Regions from separate parts of the Kitasatospora sp. NPDC094016 genome, predicted to be linked through region 1. Evidence: riboswitches for the same ligand, from Rfam matches in the RefSeq annotation. Region 1 holds a riboswitch; each other region holds the start of a gene.

What was found. Region 1 has a riboswitch for cyclic di-AMP ahead of ABT015_RS01030 (glycoside hydrolase family 16 protein). Riboswitches for the same ligand answer to the same signal wherever they lie in the genome.
Region 2: another riboswitch for cyclic di-AMP. It lies ahead of ABT015_RS13380 (M23 family metallopeptidase); the one in region 1 lies ahead of ABT015_RS01030 (glycoside hydrolase family 16 protein).
Region 3: another riboswitch for cyclic di-AMP. It lies ahead of ABT015_RS34675 (C40 family peptidase); the one in region 1 lies ahead of ABT015_RS01030 (glycoside hydrolase family 16 protein).
Region 4: another riboswitch for cyclic di-AMP. It lies ahead of ABT015_RS07835 (transglycosylase family protein); the one in region 1 lies ahead of ABT015_RS01030 (glycoside hydrolase family 16 protein).

Annotation. Positions count from the first base shown of each region.
Region 1 is NZ_JBEOUK010000001.1:235,955-240,888, forward strand. Features, by position in the region: gene ABT015_RS01015 (alpha/beta hydrolase) at 1-176, shown strand, start outside; gene ABT015_RS01020 (MoaF-related domain-containing protein) at 318-647, opposite strand; gene ABT015_RS01025 (esterase/lipase family protein) at 857-2,182, shown strand; cyclic di-AMP (ydaO/yuaA leader) riboswitch at 2,490-2,615, shown strand; gene ABT015_RS01030 (glycoside hydrolase family 16 protein) at 2,618-3,979, shown strand; gene ABT015_RS01035 (hypothetical protein) at 3,999-4,619, opposite strand; gene ABT015_RS01040 (IclR family transcriptional regulator) at 4,820-4,934, opposite strand, start outside.
Region 2 is NZ_JBEOUK010000011.1:34,853-39,786, reverse strand. Features, by position in the region: gene ABT015_RS13385 (DUF2470 domain-containing protein) at 1-514, shown strand, start outside; gene ABT015_RS13380 (M23 family metallopeptidase) at 797-1,756, opposite strand; cyclic di-AMP (ydaO/yuaA leader) riboswitch at 1,759-1,941, opposite strand; gene ABT015_RS13375 (MFS transporter) at 2,254-3,786, shown strand; gene purB (adenylosuccinate lyase) at 3,794-4,934, opposite strand, start outside.
Region 3 is NZ_JBEOUK010000060.1:37,270-42,203, reverse strand. Features, by position in the region: gene ABT015_RS34680 (C40 family peptidase) at 124-1,170, opposite strand; gene ABT015_RS34675 (C40 family peptidase) at 1,398-2,543, opposite strand; cyclic di-AMP (ydaO/yuaA leader) riboswitch at 2,554-2,703, opposite strand; gene ABT015_RS34670 (C40 family peptidase) at 3,041-4,075, opposite strand; gene ABT015_RS34665 (NYN domain-containing protein) at 4,276-4,934, opposite strand, start outside.
Region 4 is NZ_JBEOUK010000005.1:270,661-275,594, reverse strand. Features, by position in the region: gene eno (phosphopyruvate hydratase) at 1-815, opposite strand, end outside; gene ABT015_RS07835 (transglycosylase family protein) at 1,083-2,000, opposite strand; cyclic di-AMP (ydaO/yuaA leader) riboswitch at 2,006-2,173, opposite strand; gene ABT015_RS07830 (cytochrome P450 family protein) at 2,384-3,679, opposite strand; gene ABT015_RS07825 (SDR family NAD(P)-dependent oxidoreductase) at 3,955-4,380, shown strand; gene ABT015_RS07820 (nucleoside triphosphate pyrophosphohydrolase) at 4,398-4,934, opposite strand, start outside.

The DNA.
Region 1 (4,934 bases):
ACGGCGACTACCGGCGCGACACCGAGGCTTTCGTCGACGCCGTGCAGTCCCCGATGAAGGCCTCCTACAGCATGTTGGAGAACGGCGGCCACAACTTCGAGACCTGGAGCGCGCTGCTGCCGTCCTCGCTGGAGTGGCTGTCCCAGCACCTCAAGGTCCCGAACCAGACCGCCTGAGCAGGTTGCCCGAGCGAGTCGTCTGAGTGGCCGGCCTGAGTAGACCGCCTGCGTAGACCGTCCGAGCAGGCAGTCTGCTCAGACGGCCTGAGCAAGCCGACGGACAGCGACGGACAGCGAGGGGCGCGGGAGCGGCGAGGCTCAGGCCACCCGCTCCAGCGTCCCGGTGTGCAGCTCGCCGACCCGGCCGCCCTCGCCCTCGTACGTCCAGAAGGCGCGTACCGTCAGCCGGCCGAGGTCCATCACGTGGCTGACGGTGATCCCGCTCTCCTCGGTCCAGCTGATGAAGTAGATCTCCGGCGCCACCTCGGCGACGTGCAGCCGCACGTCCTCCCACTGGCCCGCCGACTCGCCGAGGCCCTCCCAGCGCAGCCGCCTGCCGTCGGCCGAGTAGGTGTTGCGGAAGGCCGCGCCGTTGTCGGCCCGGAAGAGGTAGGTGCGGCCGGCGAAGGCGGGCAGGGGCGCGGTCATGGTGGGGCGGTACCTCGTTCCTGTGGGGCCGTGCACGGCGGTCTTGTGCACTGCGGAAGATGTCGGACCTCCAATTTATCCGACCCGGTGAGCCGGGCGGGCGCACCCGTGGACGGTGCGCCACGGCACCGGCCGCCACCGCGCGGGCCTGCGGGGTGTGCGACCGGCACCTGGGCGCCCGCCGACGGCCGGTCCTACCGTCCACCCCCATGAGACGCACCCCCACGCCCGTGCGGCACACCCCCACCGCCGTCGGACGCACCCCCACGACGCTGTCCGCCCTCCTGCTCACCCTCGCCGCGCTGTTCCTGGGCACCCCCACTCCCGCTCAGGCCACCGCCGCCCGGACCGCCACCGTCCCGGCGGCCACCGCCCCGCTCACCCTCGAAGCCGCCTTCCCCGCCCCCGGCAACGGCTGGGCCAAGGTCGAGCGCTACCTCGACACCACCCCCGGCTTCCGCACCGAGCAGTACCCGGCCGACGGCCGCGGCGACCAGGACGGCGCCCGCCGGACGTACTTCGGCGGCACCGGCCAGCCCTCCTCCAGCCGCTTCCTGCTGTACTCGGCGACCGGCTGGGACACCGGCAGCCGGCCGACCCCCGTGCTGCTGGTCCACGGCGCCAACGACAACGCCGACCGCGCCTGGGCCAACCCGGGGGAGAGCGGCACCTGCGGTGCCTCCGCCTGTCCGTCCACCGGCCTCGCCCAGTACCTCGCCGGCACCGGCCACCGGGTGTTCGCCATCGGCTTCGCCCACAAGCAGGGCGACAACCTGCTCCAGGCGCAGGCCGTCGGCGACGCCGTCGCGCTGATCCGGGCCCGCCTCGGCGTCCCCCAGGTGGACGTGGTGGCCTGGAGCAAGGGCGAGGTCGCCGCCCGGGCGTACGTGTCCTCGGTGCGCCCGTCCTGGGGGCGGGCCTACGCGGGCGACGTGCGCCGCCTGATCACCCTCGGGGGCCCGAACGGCGGGCTCGACTACGTGTACGCGCACGGCTGGTCGTTCGACCTCGCGAGCTGGCCGGCCTGCGGCGGCACCGCCAACGCGCCGTCCCCGCACCTCTACATGACCTGCTACGGCACGTACACGGCCCAGCCCTGCCTCGGCGTGCTGCCCACCGGCGGCTACGACTGCTACCCGGGCCAGCGCCAGCTGCTCGCCCGCTGGGACGGCCGGTACGGGGTGGACGGCGCCGCCCAGGACTGGTGGACCACCTACTACGGCGGCCAGGGCTTCTACACCTCCGGCCAGGGCATCCAGGCGGCGATCGACGCCGGTTCGCTGATCGCGCCGCTGCAGCAGGCAGGCGTCCCGGCGCCGGTGCGCACCTACCTGCTCGCGGGCGGATCCGCCGACATCCCGGGCGTGCTCAACGAGAACCGGGGGCCCAGCGACGGCATCGTGTTCACCGCGAGCGCCCTGGACACCACCGGCATCGCGACGATCGGCGGCACCCGGCTGCTCACCGGCCTCAACCACCTGGAACTCGCCTGGGCGCCGGAGGCCGAGAGCCAGGTCGACAACTGGCTCGCTTGACCCGTGGACCCGTGGACCCGTGGACCCGTGGACCCGTGGACCCGTGGACCCGTGGCCCGTCGATTCGTCGTTCGGCAGCCCGACGGCTCCGCTGATCCGTCCCAACTGATCCACCACGCAGCGTCGTTGATCGACACCACTGTGACCTGTGCGACAACCGGCCCGGGCGGGTTGTCCGTTCACGCACGGCCTGCCTAGCCTGCAACCGTCGTCCGCCCTCGCGGACCCCCGCCGCCGGGACGCCGAGTCCTGTCCACCCGTCGGCCGGCAACCGAGCACCACAGCGGACGGGAGCGGGGGAACCAAGGTCAGCGCCCGGCCCGTACGCTCCCGCGTGCGGGCCGTGGCTAGGGGTGAAGCCGCTCCCACCGGCGGCCGGGCCACCTCAGCCCGAATCCGACAGCTCACCTCGCAGGCGTCGCAGAGGACACTGCCATGCACCAGCCTGCCCGGCGCCGCGCGCCGCGCCACGCCCGCCCCTCCCACCGGGGCCGCAACGCCGCCCTCGCCGTCACCGGAGCGCTCGCCGTCACCGGCGCCGGACTGCTCGGCCTGCCGGCCGTCTCCGGCGCCCAGGCAGCCGCCGCCCCGACCGTCACCCAGGACCGGCTCGCTCCGGCGACCATGGTCGCCAACCAGGCCGCCACCGCCTCGCTGACCCTCCACTCCTCGGCCTGTTTCACCGCGAGGACCGTCGGTGTGGGCGTCCGGAACGCGGCCGGAGCGAACCTCGACTTCCCGGGCAACGCCTCCAACGTGCAGATCTGCCCGAGCGGCCTGTCCTTCACCAGCGGCGCGCGCGCCCTGCCAGCCGGGACGTACACCCAGTTCGGCTTCTGGCAGGATCTCGGCGGGGCCTGGCACAACCTGGCCTCGCAGCAGCTGGTGGTCTCCAGCACCCCGGCGCCGACTCCTACCCCGACGCCGACCTCGACCCCGACGCCCACCGCGAAGCCGACCCCGACCGCGAAGCCGACCCCGACGGCGAAGCCGACCCCGACCCCCACCCCCACCCCCACCGCGAAGCCGACCCCGACGAGCAGCCCGACCCCGACGAGCAGCCCGAGCGCCACCGCCAGCCCGTCGGCCGGCACCCCCGCCTCGCCGGTCGCCGGCAAGTCGCTGACCTGGTCCGACGAGTTCAACAGCCCGATCAGCTGGGGCTCGCGCTGGGTCGGCGACAAGAGCACCGCGTACAAGTACGGCAACCACAACCCGGACGACAACAAGCTCGACCTGCTGAACAAGAACAACGTCAGCGTCGCGAACGGCGTCGCCACCTTCACCGCCGCGCCCGGCACCACCACGCTGGAGAACGGCAAGCAGGCCTGGAACACCGGCTTCCTGACCACTGAGGGCTCCAGCGAGGGTTTCCAGGTCAGGACCGGCGACTACGCCGAGACCCGGGTCAAGCTGCCGTCCGGCTCCGGCGCCTGGCCGGCCTTCTGGACCTGGAAGAACGGCAACGGGGAGGTCGACTCCTTCGAGTACCACCCCGACAACCCGAACCTGCTGGAGCTGACCAACCACGTCAACCCCGGCAACCCCAAGTACTACACCGACGCCAGCGCCGTCGCGAAGGACCAGTGGGTGACCATCGGCACCTACTACGGCGCCACTTCGGTGGACTGGTACGTCAACGGCGCCAAGGTGTTCTCGGACGGCAAGGGCGTCGGCGCCAACTGGTCGGCGTACCTGATCCTCAACCTGTCGGTCGGTGCGGGGAAGTACCACCCGGCACCGCAGGGCACCGCCCCGATCACCTTCGCCGCCGACTACGTCCGCGTGTACCGGTAGGGCCTTCGGGGCTTCCCGGTCAGGAACCGGGAGCCGTCTCGACCACCGTGATGTCGAACGGCTGCCGGTTGTTCCCCTCGTCCGGGTCGTCCACGCCGCGCACCGCGACCGAGCCGCCGGTGAGCTTGCCGATCGGCAGGTCCGGGGACAGCCGCACCGGTACCAGCGCGGTCGCGCTGCGCAGCGGGGGTAGTCCGGCCGGGAAGACGCAGCGCACCTGGCGGCCGTTGAGCCGCACCTCGCAGTCCTCCGGGAAGTACGGGCCCTCGGGGGAGACCCCGGGGGGCAGCGTGACCAGCACGGTGAACGGTGCGGCGGTGGTGTCCGGGCCGTGGTTGGCGATGAAGGCGTGGATGGTGGTGGTGCCGCCGGGCGGGGCGGCGTCCGGGTCGAGCCGGACCACCTCCAGGTCGGAGCGGGGCGCCGCGGGGGCTGCCGTGTCCACCGCCGGCCGGGGCTCGGGCCGCCGCAGCGCCCAGGGCGGGCCGGCGGTCAGCGTCGCCACCGAGCAGCCGGCCGCCATCGCGGCGACGAGCGGGGCCGCGCGGAATCCGCAGAGCCTACTGGTCTGCCCGGACCAGCCCTGCCGGGACCGGCTCTGCCCGGACCCGCCCCACATCGTCGAACGCCCGTACGTCATCGTTGTCCACCCTGTCCCGGGGCCCGGCCGCCCGCGCCGTTGCGGGCCGCGTCCGCACCAGGGTGGCGGAGCCTGCGCCGGGGGCCGGTGCAACCCGCTCGGCGTCCGCCCGAACGGGCGAGCGCACGCACGGGAAGTCGACCGGAGGACTCTGCCGGCGAGATCGACTTCCCGTGCGCGAAGCGGGCGGTGGCGGTGGGTCAGGGGGCGAGGACCTGCCCCAGCCGGGTCGCGATGTGGTGCATCACCGGCACCAGCGAGGACGTGCCGGCCTGCTCCTCCAGGGCCCGGATGCGAGCCTCCGGGCCGGATACC
Region 2 (4,934 bases), on a different contig from region 1:
CGACGGACTCGCCGTCGTCCTGGACGTCACCGACATCTCCCCCGTCGCCGTCCGCGACCGGATCCGCGCCCGCCTCACCCTGGCCGGCCGACTGCACCTGGCCCACCTCGCCGACGACGGCCTCAGCGTCCACCTGCGCGTGGACGTCGCCCACGCCGTCCTCTCCACCCCGTACGGCACCGGCGCGCTCACCGCCGACGACCTCGCCCTCGCCACGCCCGACCCGCTGGCCCGCTACGAGGCCGCCATGCTCACCCACCTCGCCGACGACCACGCCGACGCCCTCGCCCTCCTCACCCGGCTGCTCGACCCGGACCTGCTCGCCCAGCACCCGGAGGTCCGCCCGCTCGCCCTGGACCGCCACGGCCTGGTCCTGCGCCTGGACCACCCGCACGGCCACCGCGACGTCCGCCTGGTCTTCCCCGAACCGGCCGCCGACACCGAGGACTTCGGGCAGCGGATGCACGAGCTGCTGACCGCCGCCCAGCACGGGCTGCCCGCCCACCGACTCTGAACCGGCCCACCGAAGCCGTCAACTCGCCCCGGGCGCGCCCGAGAAGGCCCGGAAACGACAGCGGCCGGCCCGGCTCGCGAGAGAAGTCTCGCGAGCCGGGCCGGCCTGGGCGTGTCCCGCGCCCATGTCCACTGCTGCGGCGATCACCCGGTCGAGCGGTCACCCGACATGACCATCCCGGGCGGTCGATTCGCCCCGTAGCAGCGGTGGTTCCTCATCCGGCACATCCGACACATCCGGTACACCCGGCGCGTCCGACACATCCGGCACATCCGGCACGGGTCAGAGCGCGACGCCGTGGGCCCGCAGGTAGGCGACCGGGTTGATGTCCGAGCCGTACTCCGAGCCGTTGCGGATCTCGAAGTGCAGGTGCGGGCCGGTCACGTTGCCGGTCGCGCCGGAGAGGCCGATCTGCTGTCCGGCCTTGACGGCCTGACCGATCTTCACGCCGATCGAGGACAGGTGCGCGTACTCGGCGTAGTGGCCGTCGGCGAGCTTGATCTCGACCTCGTTGCCGTAGGCGCCGCCGTTGCCGGCCTTCACCACGACGCCGTTGCCGACGGCGCGCAGCGGGGTGCCGGTGGAGGCGACGAAGTCCTGGCCGGTGTGGTGGCCGGAGGCCCACATCGAGCCGGCCACGCCGTACGCGGTGCCCAGCTTCGGGTTGGCCAGCGGGGCGACGAAGGCCGAGGCGGCGGCGACCGGCACGGCGGTGACCGCGGTGGTCGGCGCGGCGGTCTGCAGCTGGGTCTGGAGCTGGGCGGACGGCTTGGCCGTCTCGGTCCGGACCTCCAGCTGGGCCTGCGGCTTGGCGGCGGTGGTGGCCGGCGCGGCGTCCTGGGCGGACGGCTGGGCGGGCTTCGCCGGGGCAGCGGGCTTGGCCGGGGCGGCCTGGCCGGCGATCACGAGCTGCTGACCGGGGAAGATCAGGTCCGGGTTGCCGCCGACGACCTCGCGGTTGTGGTCGTACAGCGCCTGCCAGCCGCCGTCGACGTGCTGGGCGTCGGCGATCCGGGACAGGGTGTCGCCGCTGACGACGCGGTAGCTCTCCTGCGACGGGGCCTGGGCCTGGTCGGCGGAGGCGGCGGCCGGGGCGGCGGTGACCGCGGCGGCCGGCGCGGGGTGGGCCTGGGCGCTCATCGCGGTGACGAGCGGCAGGGCGAAGGAGACACCGGTGACGGCGGTGGCGATCCCGATGCGGGCGGCGCGGGGCAGGGCGATACGACGAGCCTGTGCAGGCATGGAATTTTCCTCTCCGACGCCTGCGAGGTGAGCTGTCGGGTTCGGGCTGGAGTTGCCCGGCCGCACATGCGGCTTCACCCCTAGCCGGCCCTGGATCCGGGTACGCGAAAGCGTGCCGATTCCGGTCCGGCGACTTACCTGTGGGTCCCCCGCTCCTGCCGTACAGAGTTCGGTGCGAGCCACCGGGCAGCGGCAGGATTCGGCGTTCCACCCGGTGGATCCGTCCGGACTGGCCGGGCGGTCGCTGAACTAAAACCCATCCGTTCGGGTGAAGCAATGTCGATCACTTGAACCGGCAACGACCCCCCGAGCTGCGGTGACCCTCCGAATGATCGACTGCACCGTACGTGCACAATCCATTTACCCGGCGCCACTGATCCACGACGCTGCGCCGACTCCGCCACCGCTGCGCACCCGCCCGCTCACGCACCGCGCACCCACCGACACACCCCCCGGTGACCCTTGTCACGTACGCCCCACGGGCGCAGGATCGGCCCGTGGCCACCTCCGAAGCAGGAACACTGCGCCTGGGCACCTCACGGGGACGCTGGGTCCTCCTCGCGACAGTGCTCGGCTCCAGCATGGCGCTGCTCGACGGCACCGTGGTGAACGTCGCGCTGCCCCGCATCGGCGCCGATCTCGGCGCCTCCCTCGCGTCCCTGCAGTGGACGCTCAACGCCTACCTGCTCACCCTGGCCGGGCTGATCCTGCTCGGCGGCGCGCTCGGCGACCGGTACGGTCGGCGCCGGGTCTTCCTGATCGGCGTGCTCTGGTTCGCCGCCGCCTCCGCGGCCTGCGCCGCCGCCCCCACCATCCACGTGCTGATCGCCGCCCGCGCCGTCCAGGGCATCGGCGGGGCGCTGCTCACCCCCGGTTCGCTCGCCATCCTGCAGGCCGTCTTCCACCCGGACGACCGCTCGGCGGCGGTCGGCCTGTGGTCGGGCCTCGGCGGGGTGTCGGCCGCGGTCGGCCCCTTCCTCGGCGGCTGGCTGGTGGACGGCCCCGGCTGGCGGTGGATCTTCCTGCTGAACCTGCCGCTCGCGGCCGCCGTGATCGCGGTCACCTCCCGCTTCGTCCCCGAGAGCCGGAACGAGAGCGCCGTCGGCCGCTTCGACGTCCCCGGCGCGCTGCTCGCCGCGCTCGCCCTCGGCGCGATCACCTACGCGCTGACCGCCGCCGGGGAGGGCCTGTCCCCCGCGGTCTGGCTCACCGGCGCGGCCGGCCTGCTGCTCGGCGCGGCCTTCATCGCGGTCGAGCGCCGCACCGCCGAGCCGATGCTGCCGCTCGGCCTCTTCTCCTCCCGGCTGTTCACCGCCGTCAACCTGGTCACCCTCTGCGTCTACGCGGCGTTCAGCGGGGTGTTCTTCCTGCTGGTCGTGCAGTTGCAGATCGTCTCCGGCTTCTCCCCGCTGGTCTCCGGCCTCGCCCTGGTCCCGATCACCGTGCTGATGCTGACCCTGTCGGCGCGCGCCGGGCGGCTCGGCAAGCGGATCGGCCCCCGGATCCCGCTCACCGTCGGTCCGCTGCTGTGCGCCGCCGGGGTGCTGCTGATGCTGCGCACCGGCCCCGGCTCCTCCTACTGGGCGGACGTGCTGCCCGCCGTCACGGTCATGGGCAGTGGGATGACCCTGCTGGTCGCGCCGCTGACGGCGACGGTGCTGGCCGCCGTCGAGGTCCGGCACGCGGGCATCGCCAGCGGCGTCAACAACGCCGCCGCCCGCGCGGCCGGGCTGCTCGCGGTCGCCGCGCTGCCCGCGCTCGCCGGGCTGAGCGGCGACGCCTACCGGGTGCCGTCCGCGGTGGACTCCGCCTTCCGCACCGCGATGCTGATCTGCGCCGGGCTGCTCGTCGCCGGCGGGCTGACGGCCTTCGCCACCGTCCGCGGCAACGTGCTCGCGCCGGTGGACCGTCCGGTGGCCGAGCCGGACTGCGAGTGGGCCTGCGGCACCACCCCGCCGCTCGACCCGGGCCACGTCCACACGGACGAGGGCCCTGCCACCGGATCGGCGGCAGGGCCCTCAGCCAGTTGACGTGCCGTCAGAGGATGTCGGCCGGCGCGTACTTGGCGGCCTCCGGGTAGGCGGCGGCAACGGCCTCCACCTGGCGGACCACCTCGGCGACCTGGGCGCCGGCCGCACCGGTGAAGGAGAGCCGGTCGGCCAGCAGCGCGTCCAGCCCGGCCCGGTCCAGCGGGATCCGCTCGTCGGCGGCCAGCCGGTCCAGCAGCTCGTTCTCGCGGGCGCCCGCACGCATCGCCAGCGCGGAGGCGACGGCGTGCTCCTTGATGACCTCGTGCCCGGTCTCCCGGCCGACGCCCGCGCGCACCGCGCCCATCAGCACCTTGGTGGTGGCGAGGAACGGCAGGTAGCGGTCCAGCTCGGTCTCGATCACGGCGGGGAAGGCGCCGAACTCGTCGAGGACGGTCAGGAAGGTCTCCAGCAGGCCGTCGAAGGCGAAGAAGGCGTCCGGCAGCGCGACCCGGCGCACCACCGAGCAGGAGACGTCGCCCTCGTTCCACTGGTCGCCGGCCAGCTCGCCGGTCATCGAGGCGTAGCCGCGCAGGATGACGGCCAGGCCGTTGACGCGCTCGCAGGAGCGGGTGTTCATCTTGTGCGGCATCGCCGAGGAGCCGACCTGGCCCTCCTTGAAGCCCTCCGTGACCAGCTCGTGGCCGGCCATCAGACGGATGGTCTTGGCCAGGCTGGACGGCGCGGCGGCCAGCTGAACGAGGGCGGTGAGCACCTCGAAGTCGAGCGAGCGCGGGTAGACCTGGCCGACGCTGATCAGCACGTTGTCGAAGCCGAGGTGCCCGGCGACCCGGCGCTCCAGCTCGGCGAGCTTGTCGGTGTCGCCGCCGAGCAGGTCCAGCATGTCCTGGGCGGTGCCGACCGGGCCCTTGATCCCGCGCAGCGGGTAGCGGGCGATCAGCTCCTCCAGGCGCCGGAAGGCGACCAGCAGCTCGTCGGTGATCGACGCGAAGCGCTTGCCCAGGGTGGTGGCCTGCGCGGCCACGTTGTGCGAGCGGCCGGCCATGACCAGCTCGGAGTGCTGGGCGGCCAGGCGGGCCAGCCGGACCAGCACGGCCACCGTGCGGTCGCGCACGTGCTCCAGCGACTGGCGGATCTGCAGCTGCTCGACGTTCTCGGTCAGATCCCGGGAGGTCATGCCCTTGTGGATC
Region 3 (4,934 bases), on a different contig from region 1:
CCGCCGGCGGCAGCGACAGCTGGGCCAGCCCGCCGGCCGCGAGCAGCAGCGCACCGCGCCGGGACAGCGTCCGGCGGGCGCCGTCTATCGGGTGGGGGGCGTCGGGGTCGGACGGTGCCGGGCTCAGAGCCGGACCACCCCCGCGACCGGCATCGCGTTGACGCTCTCGTAGCGGACCCTGGCGCCCGGGTAGGGGGCGTGCACGATCACCCCGCCGCCGGCGTACATCCCGACGTGGTGCATGTCCCGGTAGAAGATCACCAGGTCTCCCGGCCGCGCTTCGGAGAGGCTGACCCGCTGCCCGGCGTACGCCTGGGCCTGCGAGGTGCGCGGCAGGGTCACTCCGGCCTGCCGCCAGCTGTAGTACATCAGACCGGAGCAGTCGAAGGCTCGGGGCCCGGTGGATCCGTAGAGGTAGGGCGAGCCGATCATCCGCACCGCGGCGGCCAGCGCGGCCGCCCCGCGCTCGGAGGCGGGCGGGGCCGTGCCGAGGTCCAGCCGGTCGGTGCCCCGGGTGGCCCGCTGTTCGGCCTCCCGGGCGTCCTGGGCGGCCATCCGGGCCCGCTCGGCGACGCCCAGGCTGTTGAGCAGCCGCTGGGCCTTGGTGAGCCGCTGCTGGATCTGCTGCTTGCTGTCGGCGAGCGAGCGGCGGGCCTGGTCGAGTTCGGCGAGCTTGCCGGCGGTCTCGGTGCGGCGCTGGTCGAGCCGGCGCTCGCGGGTGGCCAGTTCGTGCAGAGTCTCCTGCTGCCGCTCGGCGGCCTGGCCGAGGGTGCGGGCCCGGGACAGGTAGCCCTCCGGGTCGGTGGAGAGCATCAGCTGGGCGGTCTGGGCCATGCCGCCGCCGCGGTACTCGGCGCCGGCCACGGTGGCGAGGTCGCCGCGCAACTGGTTGAGCTGGTCCTGGGCGACGGCGATCTCGCCCTGGAGGACGGTCGTCTCGCCCTGGAGCCGCTGCTGCGTCTCCTGGGCGGCGTTGTACTTCTCGGACGCCTGCTCGGCCTCGCCGTAGAGCTGCTCCACCTGCGCCTTGACGTCCTTGCGGGTGGGCGTGTCCGGCACGGCGGGGGCGGCCTGGGCGCTGCCGCCCGTCGTCACGCCCAGGGCGGTGGTGGCGGCCGCGGTCAGCACCAGCGCACGGGCGAGCAGTTGGGAACGACGGTGCACGGGCATGGCGGCAGCTGCTCCGATCCGGCGGTGGGGCCCCGCCGCCGCCCCGACGCGGGCGGCCCTGGAAGCGGAGTCCGGTGGCAGACGTTAGCGAGTCCGGGCAACCGAGTCCAAACCCCTGCCAACCCGAATATTTGACCCGCAATCGGACATTCGTCCGAGGAACCGGAAAAGCCGCAGGCCCGGCCTTCCGTGGTGGAAGGCCGGGCCTGGGAAGGCCTGCGCGGGGATCAGACCCGCACGACGGAGGTCAGCGGCATGTTGCTGACGGCCTCGTAGCGGACCGACGCGCCCGGCTTCGGCGCGTGCAGCACCTGGCCGTTGCCCGCGTAGATGCCGACGTGGTGGGCGTCCCCGTAGAAGATCAGCAGGTCGCCGGGCTGGGCCTGGGAGAGGTCGCTGCCGATCCGGGTGCCGGCGTGGGCCTGCTCCTGCGAGGTGCGCGGCAGCGAGACGTCGACCTGGTTGAACGCCCAGACCATCAGGCCCGAGCAGTCGAAGGAGCCGGGGCCGGAGGCGCCGTAGACGTACGGGCTGCCGATCTTGGAGGCGGCGATGGACAGCGCCGCGGCGCCGCGCGAGCTGCCGGCGCTCGGCTTGGTGACCGGCGCGGCGGGGGCCTGCGACGCGCTCAGGTCGGTGCGGCTGTTGTCGCGGGAGGAGCGGTCGGCGGCCTGCTGGGCCGCCGCCTGCTGCTGGGCGGCCTTCGCGGCGGCGTCGGCCTTCGTCTTGGCCTCGGCGGCGGCCTTCTCCTCGGCCGCGCGGATCGCCTGGCGCTCCTGCTCGGACAGGGTGTTGAAGAGGTCCTGCGCGGCCTTGAGCTTGCCCTGGACGTCGTCCTTGGCGCTCTTCAGCTGCTGGGTGGTGGTCTCCATCTCGGCGAGCTTGTCCTGGGCCTCGGAGCGCACCTGGTCGAGCTTGCGCTGCTCGTCCTGGAGCTGCTTGAGCTGGCCCTTCTGGGTGCCGCCGGCCTGGTTCAGCGTGTCGGCCTGGCTCAGGAAGGTGTCCGGGCTGGCGGAGAACATCAGCTGGACGGTCTGGGATATTCCGCCGTTGCGGTACTGCTCGCCGGCGATCTCGGCCAGGCCGCCCTGGAGGTCGGTCACCTGCCCCTGCTGCCGCGCCACCTGGTCCTGGAGGTCGGTGACCTGCTTCTGCAGCTGCTGCTGCTTCTCCTGGGCGGCGTTGAGCTTCTCGGTCGCGACCTCGGCCTGGTCGTTGAGCTGGTCGACCTGCTCCTTGACCTGGTCCTTGGTCGGCTGCGGGTCGGCGTGGGCGCCGGACTGCGCGGACAGCGCGACGGCCGCCGCGGCGAAGCCGGTCAGGATCGAGACCCGGGTGCGACTGGCGGGCTTGGGACGACGATGGGACGCCACGAAGGCGGACTCCTTCTTCCTACGCCGTCTACCGGGTGAGCTGACGGGTTCGGGCCGGAAGCGTGCCCTACGACGCCTCACGGCCGTTCCACCGGCCGACCTGGCGCCGATTCACCCCGGAGGAACGTGGTTCCCCGGCTCCGTTCGACAGCACCCCCGACTGCTGGGCTCCCCGTCGGGCAGGCACTGGGCCCGCCCCGCTGCGTCACGAACTCGACGGAAACCACCGCCGTCACCCTGGCTGGGCGATCGGGAGTGCGGTGGTTCGGGGCACGACCCTAGTAACTGAACCGTGATCCGTTCAAATCCTTGTCAGAAAAAAGACGGAAGAAGACCAAAGTTCTTTTGTGAATATGACACATAGTGATCACCGCCGCACGCAAAGCTGATCACTCTTCACCAGGGACTCGTGCTGCGGACAAAACCCGAACGCCACCCCCGGTCGGAGGGTGGCGTGGATCACAGGCCCGGACGGGCCCTTCGGGCGTGTCAGGACGTCAGACCCGGCGGATCGTGTTGATCTGCATCGCGTCGACCTTCATCACCTTCACCACGTCACCGGTGTGCGGCGCGTGCACCACCATGCCGTTGCCGATGTACATCCCGACGTGGTGCCGGTCGGGGCCGTAGATGACGAGGTCGCCCGGCTGGGCCTGGTCCAGCGAGACCTTGGTGCCGACGTTGCCCTGCTCCTGCGAGGTGCGCGGCAGCGAGACACCGGCCTGGCCGTACGCCCAGACCATCAGGCCCGAGCAGTCGAAGGTGGTCGAGCCGGTGGCGCCCCACACGTACGGCGAGCCCTGCTTGCTCATCGCCTTGGCGACGGCCACGCCCGCGTAGCCGCCGGCCTGCGGGAGGCTGCCGAGGTCGGCGCGGTCGCTGCCGCGCGAGGCGCGGTCGTCCTGCTGCTGCTGGGCCCGCAGCGCGGCGCGGTCGGAGGCGCTGAGCGAGTTCAGCAGGTCCTGCGCGGCCTTGAGCTTCTGGTTGACGTCCGTCTTGGCCTGGTTCAGGTCCTTGGTGGTGGAGTCGAGCGAGGCCAGGACGGCGGCGGCCTCGGACTTCTCCTGGTCCAGCCGGCGCTGCTGGTCCAGCAGGCCCTTGAGCGCCTCGGACTCGCTGGCGCTGGCCTGCTGGGCGCTGGACGCCTTCTCCAGGTAGCCGGACGGGTCGGAGGAGAGCATCAGCTGGACGGACGGGTCGATGCCGCCGGTGCGGTACTGCTCGCCCGCCACGCCGGCCAGGCCGGTCTGCAGCTGGGTCATCTCGTCCTGGCTGCGGGCCACCTTGTCCTGCAGCTGGTCGGACTGCTTGCGGAGCTGGTCGGCCCGCTCCTTGGCGCCGTTGTACTTCTCCGCCGCCTGCTCCTGGTCCTGCTGGAGCTGGTCGATCTGCGCCTTGACGTCGCTCTTGCTCGGCTGGGGCGCGGCGTGCGCGGCGACCTGCGCGGAGAGGGCGACCGCGGTCGCCGCGGCAGCGGTGAGCACGGAGACCCGGGCGCGGCTCGGCTGCTTGGGACGGCGGTGGGAGGCCAAGGGAATTGCTCCTTCTTCCATCGGCCTCACCCGATCAGGTGAGAATCCGGAAAATAGGTTTGACGCCACACCCTAGGGAAGATCCACGGGTTTTGCCACTCCCCCGAAGGCGTGAACTCCACTTCCCCCGCAGGCTTCACCCGATGTGCACACCACCGCAAACCGGGCGCTGACCAGGCGTCATCCCGCTGCGGCAGCCGTCAGGGCCGCGCCAGCCGGTTCAGCAGCAGAACGGAAGCCACGGGGCGCGCGCCGGCCTTCCGCACGCCCTCCGCGACCTCCCGGTCGGTGGACACCACCACCACCGGACGCCCCTGCGGTTCGGCCCGCACCAGACGGCGGATCAGCTCGTCCGCGGTCTCGCCGGTCCTGCTGAACCGCACCCGCACCCCGCGCGGTGGCGCCATGATCACCGGAACGTCCAGGTCCTGCCCGTCGAACACGCAGGTGACCTCCGCCTGCGTGCGCTGGGCCAGCATCGCCAGCCCGCCCAGCAGCCGGATCCGCTGCTGCTCCAGCGGCAGCGTCGGATAGCCCGTCTTGGTCACGTTGTAGCCGTCCACCACCAGGTGCACCTGCGGGATCGCCAGCAGCTGGTCCAGCAGCGCCGGATCGTCGTCGGCCAGACCGCGCCGGGCCACGTCGTGCGGCGAGGCCGCACCCGGCACCACCGCCTCCACCAGGTCCCCCGGCCGGATCTGGGAGACCGGCAGCGCCAACTCCCGCTGGAGCCCCTGAGCCGACTGCAGCACCGTGTCCAGCAGCAGCCGCAGCCGCATGTCCTCGACGCTGCGGCCCTCGCGGGCCGACCGGCGGCCCTGCTCGGCCGCCGTCTCCAGCTCGCCGACCCGGTGCCGCA
Region 4 (4,934 bases), on a different contig from region 1:
CCGGCGTAGTACTCGATGAGCTCTGCGGCGGAGATGGCCTTGCCCTCGAACTGGTAGGCGCCGTCCTCGTAGAACTCGGACGCGGCGACGTCCAGGGCGAGCGCGATGTCGCGGCCGGGCACGTAGCCGGCCTTCTGGATGGCCTCGGTGATGAGGTCCAGGGCCTCGCGGTTGCTGTCCAGGTTCGGCGCGAAGCCGCCCTCGTCGCCGAGGCCGGTCGACAGGCCGCGCTCCTTCAGCACGCCCTTGAGGGTGTGGTAGACCTCGACGCCCCAGCGGACGGCCTCGGAGAAGGACTCCGCGCCGATCGGGGCGATCATGAACTCCTGGATGTCGACGTTGGAGTCCGCGTGCGAACCGCCGTTGAGGATGTTCATCATCGGAACGGGCAGCACGTGCGCGTTCGGGCCGCCCAGGTAGCGGAACAGCGGCAGGTCGCTGGCCTCGGAGGCGGCGTGCGCCACGGCCAGCGAGACGCCCAGGATCGCGTTGGCGCCGAGCGAGGACTTGTCCGGGGTGGCGTCCAGGTCGAGCATGGCCTGGTCGATCAGGCGCTGCTCGGTGGCGTCGTAGCCGACCAGCTCCGGGCCGATCTGCTCGATGACGGCCAGGACGGCCTTCTCCACGCCCTTGCCGAAGTAGCGGTTCTTGTCACCGTCGCGCAGCTCCAGCGCCTCGAAGGCGCCGGTGGAGGCACCCGACGGGACAGCGGCACGGCCGGTGCTGCCGTCGTCGAGGCCGACCTCGACCTCGACCGTGGGGTTGCCACGCGAGTCGAGAATCTCACGGGCTACGACGACATCGATGGACGGCACGAGGCATCTCCTTGCGGAAGCAGGGTCCGGCTGACGTTGGGTGCTGCCGGCGGGACGATTGCGGAGTCGTTACGACCAGAGCCTAACCGCCCCGGCCCCCGGGGCCGCGCTGGCCTCGGTCCCGTCTCAGCGTGTGGCCCGGCTACCCGCCAGTAGTTCACCTGCTTGCCCGATCGAAGCGGGCGAATACGGGGGAATGCGGGCGAAGGGGGACGGCACTCGTCCCCCTTCGCCCGCAGGGCGCGGGCCGTTCGGGGCCCGGGCCGCTCAGCCGAGGTGCAGCACCTGGCCGGGCATGATCAGGTTGGGGTTGCCGCCGACGGTGCCGCGGTTGCCGTCGTACACCGACTGCCAGCCGCCGGACACGCCCTGGGCGGCGGCGATCGTCGACAGCGTGTCGCCGGCCCGGACGGTGTAGTCGTGACCGCCCTGCGCGGCGGCGGACTGCGCGACCGGGGCGGACTGCGCGGGCTGCGCGGCGCGGGGCGCGGACTGCGGCTGGGCGGCGGGCTGGCCCGCGTACTGCTGGTAGACGCTCTGGTGGCTGGTCCAGTACCAGGCGCCGTTGTTCTGGTACCAGTACACCTTCGCGTCGGCGTCCCAGCCGGCCTTGCCGGAGAAGCCCTGGGTCTGCGGCTGCGTCTGCTGCGGGGCCTGCTGGACGGGCTGCTGGGCGGCCGGCTTCGGGGCGGCCTGCTTGACCGGCTGCTGGGCGGGCTTCGGGGCCTGCGTCTGCTGGGTCTGCTTGGCGGCGGGCTGCTTGGCGGGCTTGGCGTCCGTGGAGGTGTCCACGGAGGCCGGGGCGCCGCCCTTGGTCAGGCCGGCCTTCTGGGAGCAGACGGGCCAGGCGCCCGGGCCCTGCGAGGCCAGCACCTTCTCGGCGACCGAGATCTGCTGCGCCTTGCTGGCCTGGTTGGCCTGCGGGGCGTAGGAGGTGCCGCCGTACGCCTTCCAGGTGCTGGGCGTGAACTGCAGGCCGCCGGAGAAGCCGTTGCCGGTGTTGATGCTCCAGTTGCCGCCGCTCTCGCACTGGGCGACGGCGTCCCAGGTGGAGGCCGGGGCGGCGGAGGCGCCGGTGGCGGTGAGGAGCGGCATCGCGAGTCCGACGCCGGCCACACCGGCGACGGCGATGGCCTTCTCGGCCTGGGTGCGACGACGGTGACGGCCAGTTCCAACGAACAGCATGAAGAGGTCCCTCTCCGCACGCCTGCGAGGTGAGCTGTCGGGTTCGGACCGGGAGGTGGCCCGGCCGCCGAAAGCGGAAACGATTCCGCTCGGGCGGCTTCACCCCAAGCCGTTGGGGAACGGCAACAAACCTGGTTCCCCCGCCCCTGCCCAGGGTCTGGTCGGTTTCCCGTGGCGCGGCGGGCAGGATTCGGCGTTCCGCGCACGAGGTCCGCAGCTGCGAACTCCAGGGAGAGTAGACAGATCATCAGACCAATAACAAGCTCATATCGCCGATATCACACACAAATTACGGCGCGTGGTCAATCGCCTACCAACGGCGGCGGTATGTCCGGATTGATACGGGTTCAGACCCGGTCCCATGAGCCGCCGGAGACGTGCAGTCAGCGTGTCGAAGCGTCGGTCGGCGTGACCGGAGGCGCGTGCGGAGAGCGGGTCTCCGGAGTGAATTCGACCGGGAGTTCCCGCAGGCCACGCATGATCAGGCCACCTCGCCAGCGCAGGTTCTCCGGGTTTTCCGCGAGCCGCAGGTCCGGCAGCCGGGAAAGCAGCGTGGCCAGTGCGCTCCGTCCCTCCAGGCGGGCCAGCGGGGCCCCGATGCAGTAGTGGATCCCGTGGCCGAAACCCAGGTGCGGATTGTCCGTGCGGGCCAGGTCCAGGGTGTTCTCGTCCGAGAACCTGGCCGGATCGCGATCCGCCGCGGCCAGCACCACCAGCACCGGATCGCCCACCGGGATGTCCACCCCGCCGATCGACAGCGGCCGCGTCGCGAAACGCCACGTCGCCATCTCCACCGGACCGTCGTAGCGCAGGAGTTCCTCGATCCCGGTCTCCAGCAGCGCCGTCTCGCCGCGCACCACCGACTCCTGCAGCAGCCTGCGCTGCTCCGGGTTGCGCAGCAGCGCGTACGTGCCGTTGCCGATCAGGTTGACGGTCGTCTCGAACCCCGCGAACAGAAGGATGAACGCCATCGCGGCGGCCTCGTTCTCGTTCAGGTGCTCGCCGTGGTCGCTCGCCCGGATCAGGCCCGAGATCAGGTCGTCACCCGGATCCGCCCGCTTGCGGTGGATCAGCTCCAGCAGGTACGCCCGCATCCGCTTCACCGCCCGCCCCACGCCGCCGCGTTGGCCGCCGCCGTGCCGGATCATCATCCCGGCCCAGTCCCGGAAGTCGTCCTGGTCCTCGGCCGGCACGCCCAGCATGTCGCAGATCGCGTAGATGGGGAGCGGGAACGCGAACTCGTGGATCAGGTCCGCCGAACCGCGCTGCGCGAAGCCGTCGATCAGCCGGTCCGTGAGCTGCTGCACCCGCGGCTCGAACTCCGCCACCCGGCGCGGCGTGAACGCCTTCGACACCAGCCGGCGCAGCCGGGTGTGGTCCGGCGGGTCGATGTTCAGCAGATGCGTCATCAAGTCCGCCTGGCGCTCCCCCGGAATTCCCACCCGCCCGGTGCGGTGCGCCTGCTCGCTGTGGTGCGCCGGGTTCTTCGACAGCCGGCCGTCCGCCAGCGCCTGCCGCGCGTCCGCGTAGCGGGTCACCAGCCAGGCCTCCACCCCGCTCGGCAGCGTCGTGCGGTGCACCGGGGCGTGCTCGCGCAACCAGGCGTAGGCGGGGTACGGGTCGGTGGCGAACTCCCAGGTGAAGAGCTGCGGGGCGGCGGGGTCGGGCTGCACTGGCATGCGTCGACCGTATCCGGTGGGTCGCGGCCGCACCGCCTCCGGCGACCGCGACCGGCGGGGCCGGATCGTCAACACCCGGCGGACGGCCCGCCAACGCTCCGTGGACGCCCCGTGGACGGTCCGTGGACAGCTCTTGGACAGCTCTTGGCCGGGTGGCGGGCGTGACCCTGGTCACCTGAGGGGTAATCCCTGTTGCGGAGGGTCAGGACCTGCCTACGATCCTCCGCAGAAATCGTGGGCGCCGGTGCGGTGTCGCCCACAGGGAGGAGCAGACCATGCGGGTCAGCGGGGCAGTCGTCGTCATCGCGGTACTCGACGGCGGATCGGGAGCCGAGCTCGCCCGCCGGTTCACCGCCGCCGGCGCCGCCGGAGTGCTGATCGCCGACCAGCGTGCGGGCGTCGCCGAGGACCTCGCCACCGAACTCGACCGGCCGGGCTGCCCCGTCGTCGGCGTCGGCGGCGACATCCGCCGCCCCAGCGACGTCGCCGCCCTCGTCGACACCGCCGAGAAGCACCTCGGCCCCATCGACCTGTTCTGCGTCGCCGGCCCCGACGGCGAGCGGATCGTCTCCCTCGCCGAACTGCCCGCCCGCCTCGACCTCGAACGCCTCGCCGAACTCCTCGCCCTCGTCGGCGAGGCCATCGGCGAAGTCGTCCCCCGGCAGCGGCGGCCGATCGAGAACACCGCCACGGCCGCCTGAGGCCCCGCCCGGGCCCGCTACCCGCCGACCGGCCCGAGGCCCTCGGCCGCGCGCACCGCGTCCCGGTAACCGCGCGCGGCCGAGCGCAGCGCCGCGTCCACGTCCACCCCGGCGTCGTACGCCCGCTGCGCCACCGCCAGCAGCAGCCGGCCCGCCGACTGCGCCGTCAGCTCCGTCGGCAGCGCGTACGGCTCGTCCGGCACGCCCGCGAAGCCCGCCCGGCGCACCCGCGACACCAGCTTCGCCGCGTACGCCAGCGACGGCAGCCCGGCCGGCACGCCGTCCAGCACCGACTCCCGGTCCGCCTTCTCGGCCGCCTTCAGCTGCTCCCAGTTCGCCTCCACCTCGGCGGTGCCCTCCGCCTCGACGTCCCCGAACACGTGCGGGTGCCGGTACATCAGCTTCTCGACGATGTCACCGGCCACGTCGTCGATCGAGAACGCCTCCGCCGGGTGCTCCTCGGCGATCCGGGAGTGGAAGAACACCTGGAGCAGCACGTCGCCCAACTCCTCGCGCAGCGTCTCCCGGTCCCCCTCCTCGATCGCCTCGACCAG